Regions from separate parts of the Brevibacillus sp. B_LB10_24 genome, predicted to be linked through region 2. Evidence: predicted binding sites of a transcription regulator. Region 2 holds the regulator's gene; the other holds the start of a gene.
The links. Region 2 encodes Rex, which represses fermentation and respiration genes when NADH is low (regulators of the CRP and FNR family bind a similar motif). Its sites were predicted from a motif close to TTGTGAAATATTTCACAA; they were not measured.

Region 1 (4,431 bases), on a different contig from region 2:
GCGCTGCTCAAGGACTGCCGGCCAGTCTATGAAGAGCAGGCCGATCTTTGCCATCGGCACTTTTTTACCCATCCATTTGTGGAGCCCGGGGATGCTGTCGAAGGCAGGCAGTATTTGCTCGGAAATGATGACGTGCAGATCGCCGTGGCCCGGCCTGACCGGCCGATGGACTATTTTTACCGAAACAGCGACGGCGACGAGGTGTTGTTTGTCCATGCCGGAACAGGCAAGGCGGAGACGATGTTCGGAACCTTGCGCTACCAGCCCGGGGATTACATCGTCATGCCGGTAGGGACGATCTACCGGATCGTGCCGGATCCGGGGGAAGCGAAGTTTCTCGTGATCGAGACGACGAGCTGGATCACGACCCCGAAGCGCTACCGGAATCATCACGGACAGCTTCTGGAGCACAGTCCTTTCTGTGAGCGGGATATTCGCGGACCGGAAGTACTGGAGACCCACACGGACCAAGGGGAGTACGAGGTTCGCACCAAGTCAAGAGGGTTCCTGCATTCCCACTTGTTCAACCATCATCCGCTCGACGTCGTGGGCTGGGACGGTTACCTCTACCCCTGGATTTTTAATATTGGCGATTTTGAGCCGATTACCGGACGGATTCACATGCCGCCGCCGATTCATCAGACGTTCGAGGCGAACAATCTGGTGATTTGTTCGTTCGTCCCGCGCATGTACGACTACCACCCGGAGGCGATCCCCACGCCTTATTACCACAGCAACGTGGACAGCGATGAGGTGCTCTACTATGTGAAGGGGAATTTCATGAGCCGCAAGGGCATCAGCGAAGGCTCGCTGACCCTTCATCCGTGCGGAATCCCCCACGGTCCCCACCCGGGCAAGGTAGAAGCGAGCATCGGCAAAAAGGAGACGCAGGAGCTCGCCGTCATGCTCGATACCTTCCGTCCCCTGCACGTCGTCAAACAGGCACAGGCGGTCGAGGATCCGCAGTACAAATACAGCTGGAATGCGTAAGCGGCAGGGGCCAGCCTGCAACCAATGCCATGATAGCGGGTTACCCGGTGTCATGGCATTGTCATTGTCCCTGCCAATCCAGGCTGTGGTATAATGGTTCGTATCTGACATGGAGAGGCAGGGAATCTGGTGAATATTATAAAAGAGGTGTGGAGCTGGATCCGCTCTTTGGGGATAGCTGTCATACTCGCTCTGTTTATCGGCATATTTGTATTCCAACCTTTCAAAGTGGAAGGCCATTCGATGGACCCTACCTTGCATGATCAGGAACGGGTCATTGTATCAAAGCTTTCCCATACTTTTTCCTATCTTCCCGACTACGGCGATATCGTCGTCATCGACAGCCGCGTGGATCGACAGCGTACTTTCAAGGATGACTTATTGGAGAATCCGTTGTTCGGTCTGTTTCAGAAGACAGAAAACCACTTCCTTTATATAAAAAGGGTGATCGGCAGGCCCGGGGATGTTTTGGAGTTTAAGGATCACAAAGTGTACCGCAACGGCCAAGCCCTAGAAGAGCCCTATATCAAGGAGACGATGGATTTTGTGGCCGACGGGGAATGGGTTGTTCCGGAAAACCATATTTTCGTCATGGGGGACAACCGCAACAACAGCAGGGACAGCCGAGACATCGGGTTTATCCCGCTCAATCACGTGTTAGGCAAGAGCGTGTTTGAGTTTAATTTCTTTCAATAAACGGACCCTCTCCTCGGTTTTACGGGGAGAGGGTCCATTCCTTTCCTTAGCGTAAAACAACGGGATTTATAGCTCTGGGACATTCAACTAGTAGGACAAACCTCTTTTTACAAATTCAAGATTCCAGTTCGTTACCTTCTCAATTTCGACACGATTTAGCCGTCATTCCGTAACAAAGTGGACAGTGAGCGCATGAATGGCGATGTTATCATGAATGTAACATTCCAATAAAAAAACACCCGCATGTTCCATGAATTCTCTTACTTCAAGCAAGAATGATTGTGAATTTTTTCACTTTCCAAGAGCAATTGAAAGGGGAAGCTGTATGAAAAGGAAATGGGCTTTAATAAGCATTGCTCTGGCTGTCATGACGGTACTGACCGGTTGTGAACCATTACTGGTATTAGACCCGAAAGGTCCTCAAGCGCAAACGCAAGCCAAAGACATTATGCTGTCTATCGGGATCATGTCGTTTATCGTGATTGCTGTTTTCGCTTTATTGGCCTTTATGCTAATCAAATACCGCGCATCGAAACAGCCTGCAGATTATGAACCTCCGCACATTGAAGGCAGCAAGGTTGTCGAAGCGATCTGTATCGGGATTCCTGTTATCATCGTCACCTTCCTTTCAGTTGTTTCGGTGCAAAGCAACAATAAAGTAGAGGCAATGCCAAAAGGCTACGAGGATCAAAAGCCATTGGTGGTTTACGCTTCCTCCTCCAATTGGAAGTGGCATTTCAGCTATCCGGAGGAAAATATCGAGACCGTTAACTACCTGTACATTCCAACGAATCGACCGCTGGAGTTTAAGCTTTATTCCTACGGTCCCATCACCAGCTTCTGGATTCCGCAGCTTGGCGGACAAAAGTACGCAATGAGCGACATGGTGAACACGTTATACCTGGCAGCTGACGTCCCCGGGGAATACATGGGGCGAAATGCAAACTTCAGCGGAGAAGGGTTCGCTGAAAATACGTTCAACGTAAAAGCGGTGTCACCGGATGAATTTGATAAATGGGTGAAAGAAGTGAAAACGACTGCGGCACCTCTCACGGAAGAAAAATTCAAGGAGCTGTTAGAGCCTGGTCACGTTGGCCAATCCACGTACACGGGTACCCATTTAGCGTTTATGCCGGCTCCGGAAGGTGAACATGGCGGACATCATCATGGGTCAAGCGATGCCGGTGAACAGGCTGGACATGATCATGAGTCAAGCGATGCCGGTGAACATACGGAGCAAGGAGAATCAAACCACGATCATCATTAATTTTCATCGCATGTATAACATCGGTTTACTCGGCAAGCAATTAGGTTTTCTGAAAGGAGACGCACAAGATGGGTTTTTTTGACCGGTTTGCCATACCTCATCCAAATCCTGCTATTTACGCGTCGATGGTTGCCATCGGTTTAACGGTGATCGCAATCGTTGCGGGCTTGACTTATTTTAAAAAATGGGGTTATCTCTGGCGTGAATGGCTGACAACCGTGGACCACAAACGCATCGGCATCATGTACCTGATCTCCGCTTTGCTGATGCTTTTCCGCGGCGGGGCAGATGCGATTATGATGCGCGCCCAGCTCGCCGTGCCGGACAACACGCTGCTGGATGCCCAGCACTATAATGAAATTTTTACAACACACGGGGTCGTGATGATCATCTTTATGGCCATGCCGTTTATTATGGCCTTGATGAACTTCGTCGTTCCGCTGCAGATTGGCGCTCGCGATGTAGCGTTCCCCCGTTTGAATGCGTTAAGTTTCTGGCTGTTTTTCATGGGGGCCATGCTGTTCAACATCTCTTTCGTGGTTGGCGGTTCTCCCGATGCAGGTTGGACGTCTTATTTCCCGCTTGCAGGCAATGAATTCAGCAAATCTGTCGGAACAAATTACTACATGATTGCGATCCAGATCGCCGGTATCGGTTCCTTGATGACGGGTATTAACTTCATCACCACCATTCTGAAAATGAGAGCGCCTGGCATGACTTTGATGAAAATGCCGATGTTTACATGGTCTTCTCTCATTACCAACGTGATCATCGTGTTCGCTTTTCCCGTGTTGACGGTGGCGCTTGCGATGGGGACGTTTGACCGGCTGTTTGGGGCGAACTTCTTTACAACAACGAATGGCGGCATGGATATGCTCTGGGCCAACTTGTTCTGGGTATGGGGCCATCCCGAAGTGTATATCTTGATCTTGCCGGCATTCGGTATTTACAGTGAAGTGATCTCAACCTTTGCGCGGCGCAACCTCTACGGCTACAAATCGATGGTTGCCTCGATGGTGGTCATCTCGCTCTTCTCGTTCCTGGTCTGGGCGCACCATTTCTTTACCATGGGCCAGGGAGCCGTAGCGAACAGCATCTTCTCGATCACGACCATGGCGATTGCCGTTCCAACAGGGGTGAAGATCTTCAACTGGCTGTTCACGCTGTGGAAGGGAAAAATCGTGATTACCACTCCGATGCTTTACGCCATGCTGTTCATTCCGCTGTTCACGATCGGCGGGGTGACCGGGGTGATGCTCGGGATGTCTGCTGCCGACTACCAATACCACAATACGATGTTCCTGGTGGCTCACTTCCACATGGTGATTATTCCGGGTGTTGTATTTGCGATGCTGGCCGGTCTCACCTACTACTGGCCAAAGATGTTCGGGTTCATGCTGAATGAAAGAATCGGGAAAATCACGGCTTGGATGATCGCAATCGGCACACTCCTGGCATTCATGCCGATGTTCTTCTCC
Region 2 (4,431 bases):
ACATGCTTTCCGAAAGCATATGTCATACGGGAAGGTTTTAGAACGGGACGGAAAAGTTTCTAAACATAGCAGACAAGCCGTCGGTCATACTACAGATACACCCCCAAGGAGGTGAGCGCGTGAAACTGCCTTCCATGACGACATCTCCTGAAACGAAACCCGTGCCCTTGCACTTCTTTCGCGTCTCATGGGCAGATTTGTCATCACCGCTTAGAGCCTTGCCCCACCAAACACCATTGACATGGCGGCACACGCCATTAGAGGAAGTATGGCGAGCCAAAAGATCGAACGTCTAACGCGCAACAAAATATTCCCCTGCCTACACCTACCACTTCACTCCTGTCTCGCCAAGACAGGAGACCTTTTAACGTTTCAGCAATTCAAACATGCGGTTTGCCTCAAAGACGGCCTTCTCTTCGTCGATGGTCAGCAGCTCACGATTCCGCATGAGAAAGGTTCCAGCCACAATACTGTCAGTCACGTCGTGTCCATTTGCGGCGTAGACCACATGGGAAACAGGGTTGGGCGCCGGATGGTAGTGAGCCTGACTGGCGTCGAGCATAATCATGTCGGCCTGTTTGCCAACCTCCAGCGATCCCAGTGCCTCTGGCTGAAACACGCAGGCGGCTCCGTAGCGGGTTGCCATCCGCAGCGCTTCCTCTGCCGGTACCGCAACCGGATTGTACGTTACTCCCTTGTGCAAAATCGCCGCAAGCTTCAATTCCTCGAACAAATTGAGATTGTTGTTGCTCGCAGTGCTGTCCGTCCCCAGGGAAACATCGATCCCCTTGGCCAGCATCTCCGGCACCCGGGCCACGCCGCTGGCTAATTTCAAATTGCTGACGACATTATGTGATACTTTTACATCGTATTTTGCCAAAGTCTCTATCTCTTCATCCGTCAAATGTACGGCGTGAGCCACAAGGGTTGGACGGCGAAATACACCGAGATTTTCCAGGTGGGCAACCGGACGAACGCCGTAATCCTTGACGTTCTGCTCCACTTCAAAACGAGTTTCTGACATGTGGATATGAATGGGGAGGTTTAATTCTTCCGCCCTCTCCACAATTTGCCGTATGTAATCCGGCGGACAGGTATACGGTGCGTGCGGCGCCATCATGGTGGTGATGCGGCCGTCAGCCTGCTGGTGCCATTCGCGGGCAAAAGTTGTCGCTTCTTCCAGCTTTCTTCGTCTCTCTTCCTCTGATGTCAAGCCGATTACTCCCCGGCACAAGCGGGCGCGCATGCCGGAGCTGGCCACGGCTTCGGCCACCTCTCCCATGTGATCGTACATGTCGACAAAGGCAGTCGTACCGCTGCGGATCATCTCGATCAGCGACAGATGGGTTCCCCACTTGACGTGTTCGCCGGTAAACTGCGCTTCCAGCGGCCACATTTTCTCTTCTAGCCACTCCTGCAGCGGCAGATCGTCGGCATACCCGCGCAAGAGCGACATCCCGGCGTGACCGTGTGTGTTAATCAGCCCGGGCAGTACGTATTTGTGCTTGCCGTCAATGACTTCATCATATCCCGACAAATTCTCGGGAGTGGGGCCAACGTAAGTGATCCGGTTTCCTTCAAAAGCTACCGCTCCGTCTATGATGACCTCGTTTTGGTCATTTACCGTGATGACGGTCGCATGCGTAATAATTGTCTTCATCTCGTTCTCCTTATTCGTGTATATAGTAAGCCAGACTCTGCAGACTGGAAGTGACATCCGCATTGTCAATCCGCACGTCTTTTTCCGTGTGAATGGTGATGGGGGCAAAATTGAGAATCCCCTTGATTCCCGCATCGATCAACTGCTCGGCCACATTCTGTGCCGCAGCGGCGGGAACGGTAATGATCGCCAGGCGGATCTCTTTCTCCTGAACGATCTGTTTTAAGGCTTCCATCGGCTGAATGGAAAGCCCGACGATTTTTTTGCCGTGTTTGCGCCGATCCGCGTCAAAGATGGCGACGATGCGCATGTTGTCATGCATATAGGCGTTGTAATTGCTGATGGCATGTCCAAGGTTTCCGGCACCGACGAGGACAACAGGGATTTCCCGATCGATCTTGAGAATTTGTCTGATCTTGTTGATCAGGTAATCGACGTCGTAGCCGATTCCCTTTTTGCCGAAATCTCCGAAGGCGGCAAGGTCTTTGCGGATTTGTGCCGGATTGACATCCAGGGTTTCGCCCATCTGCTGCGAGGAGACAGTCTTTACCTTCATCTGCTGCAGATGTGTCAGATAACGCAGATAGACAGGCAAACGGCGAACAACGGCTTCAGAGATCTTGAAGGCTTTCACGCTTTAGCCCCCCTTCGGTTTTTTCTCTACTTCAATTACTTTGTATTCTCTGCCGTTGGATAAAACCGTTATGGTTCCTCTTTGACTGGTCACGTACGTCTCTGCCCAAGACTCGCCTAAACGCTCCATGATCTCTGCCTGCCCCGGCTTCAGCTGGTCAAATGGTTTGCCTGTCTGAATGACTGCCACCTGGGCGTCTACTTTGGTCAAAAACGGCTGAGTAGACGCCTGGTTGCTGCCTTGAGCAGCCACCTTCAGCACTTCCGCAGGCAAAAACTGCGGATACCGTTCCAGCAACCGCTCTTCCGCCTTTTCTCCGACCCCGCTGGTAAAGAGGTAATGCAGTTTATCCTGCCTCAGTGAAAAGACGATCGAGTTGTCCTGGGGCGACAGAAACAGCGGCTCACTCGGGTTTAGCACGGTGAGGACGACGCTCTCATCCAGTGTATACTGATCACCGGCCGACAGCAGCACCAGCTTTTTGTCCGGTTGGATCGGCACGGTCTGCAGGACAGTCGCATAGGTCAGCTTGGGCAGCAGCACAGAATCGATCTGCATCGTCTTTGCCAGTTCAGCATATCCGCCGGCCTGCGCCGGCTGGTCGTTGGTCAACATCACATAATCGATTTTGGTCACCCGGCGTTCCTCCAGCAAGGAGCGCAGCACCTCGGCATCCTCGGCGCTTCCCGTGTCAACCAGCAGCTTTTTGCCGCCCGGCAAGCGGATCAGCGTACTTTCCCCTTCCGGCAATGAAAAAAAGGTGACGACCATCCCGGAGAAGTTCCGTTCATTTTCGGCAGAGAAGGGATCATCCACTTTTACCGCCTTTTTCAGATGGCTGCCGATCGAGCAGCTCGACAGGACAAGGACGACAAACAGCATGAGAACGAGCGGTTTCGGCGTACTTTTCCGCATAATATTGTACCACCTTATTCCTCATCAGACTATTGATTCATTTTATGAATCCGAATGAGGATGCATGCTGTACAGAAACGGATGAACCAGTTCGCGAAGCTGTGTCCATTTCCCCGTCTCGATGCGAAAAGGCGGTAAGGATTGCAGAAAAGCCCGGCCGTATCGGGATTCGACGATGCGGGCGTCAAATACCGCGACGACGCCCCTGTCTGACTGTTGGCGAATCAGGCGGCCCACCCCTTGTTTAAAGCGAATCACGGCATGGGGCAGTGACAGCGTCATAAATGGATTTTTCTGCTCGGCCTTGGCTTTTTCATACCGCCCTTCCAGGAGCGGCAGATTCGGCGGTTGAAACGGCAGCCGCACGATGACCAGGCAGCTGAGCGCTTCACCAGGAATATCTACACCTTCCCAAAAGCTGCTGGTTCCGAGCAGGACAGCTTTTGGCTCGCGCTGAAACATTCTGACCAGCTTGCTTCGGTTTCCGCTGTCGATGCCGTGGCCGAGCAATCGGTAATTCTCGTCAGCCAACTGCTCCTTTAATCCGTCGTAGACCTGCCTAAGCATGGCGTAGGAGGTAAACAGGATCAAGGTGCGTCCTTGGGCCGCCCGGATCAGGTCGGCGCACCCTTGAACCACCGCTTCCAGATAGGCCCCCTCGGTCTCTTTGCCGAGGCTGGGAAAATCGTTTGGAATGAGGATCAAGCCCTGCTGTTCATAATCGAACGGCGAGGGAAGACTCAACGTGCGAACCCGCTCATCCGGGAGGCGGTTCAGACCATAGCGCTCGATGATGTGCGCAAAGCTGTTTTTGACGGTTAGTGTGGCAGAGGTAAGCGTAATGCTCCGCCTGTCGGCAAACAGCTGCTCGGCCAGAGGCCCGGAAACATCCAGTGGAGCGGCATACAGGTAGAGCTGTTTGCGGGTGGTGCGAATCTCCACTTCCGCCCAACAGACGTATTCCGGCTGCTCTGACAAAAACAGGAAATGCAAAACACCCATCCGCTGCTGCAGGTCGTCGAGAATTCCTTCCAGGTTGGTCACCAGGCTGCGCACCGCAAACGGCGGCCGCTCTGACTCCCCCTTCGCCAACCCCAGCATGTGCTCGGCAGCCCCTGCCAGCTGGCCAAGCTGTTCAATCATCTCCTTTGCTTTACCGACGATGCGCTGCTGGCGTCCGGAAAAGTCACTGGCGCGAAACCGCACTGTCGCCCTGCCCGTC

Region 1: qoxA (cytochrome aa3 quinol oxidase subunit II) is a predicted target of Rex. The motif match lies at 1,966-1,983, and genes of this name have one in related genera.

The regions. Positions count from the first base shown of each region.
Region 1 is NZ_JBJQOQ010000015.1:10,426-14,856, reverse strand. Features, by position in the region: gene ACI7RC_RS14865 (homogentisate 1,2-dioxygenase) at 1-990, shown strand, start outside; gene lepB (signal peptidase I) at 1,129-1,686, shown strand; gene qoxA (cytochrome aa3 quinol oxidase subunit II) at 2,012-2,953, shown strand; gene qoxB (cytochrome aa3 quinol oxidase subunit I) at 3,022-4,431, shown strand, end outside.
Region 2 is NZ_JBJQOQ010000010.1:10,168-14,598, forward strand. Features, by position in the region: gene ACI7RC_RS11325 (amidohydrolase) at 365-1,660, opposite strand; gene ACI7RC_RS11330 (redox-sensing transcriptional repressor Rex) at 1,671-2,294, opposite strand; gene ACI7RC_RS11335 (ComEC/Rec2 family competence protein) at 2,298-3,209, opposite strand; gene dinG (ATP-dependent DNA helicase DinG) at 3,252-4,431, opposite strand, start outside.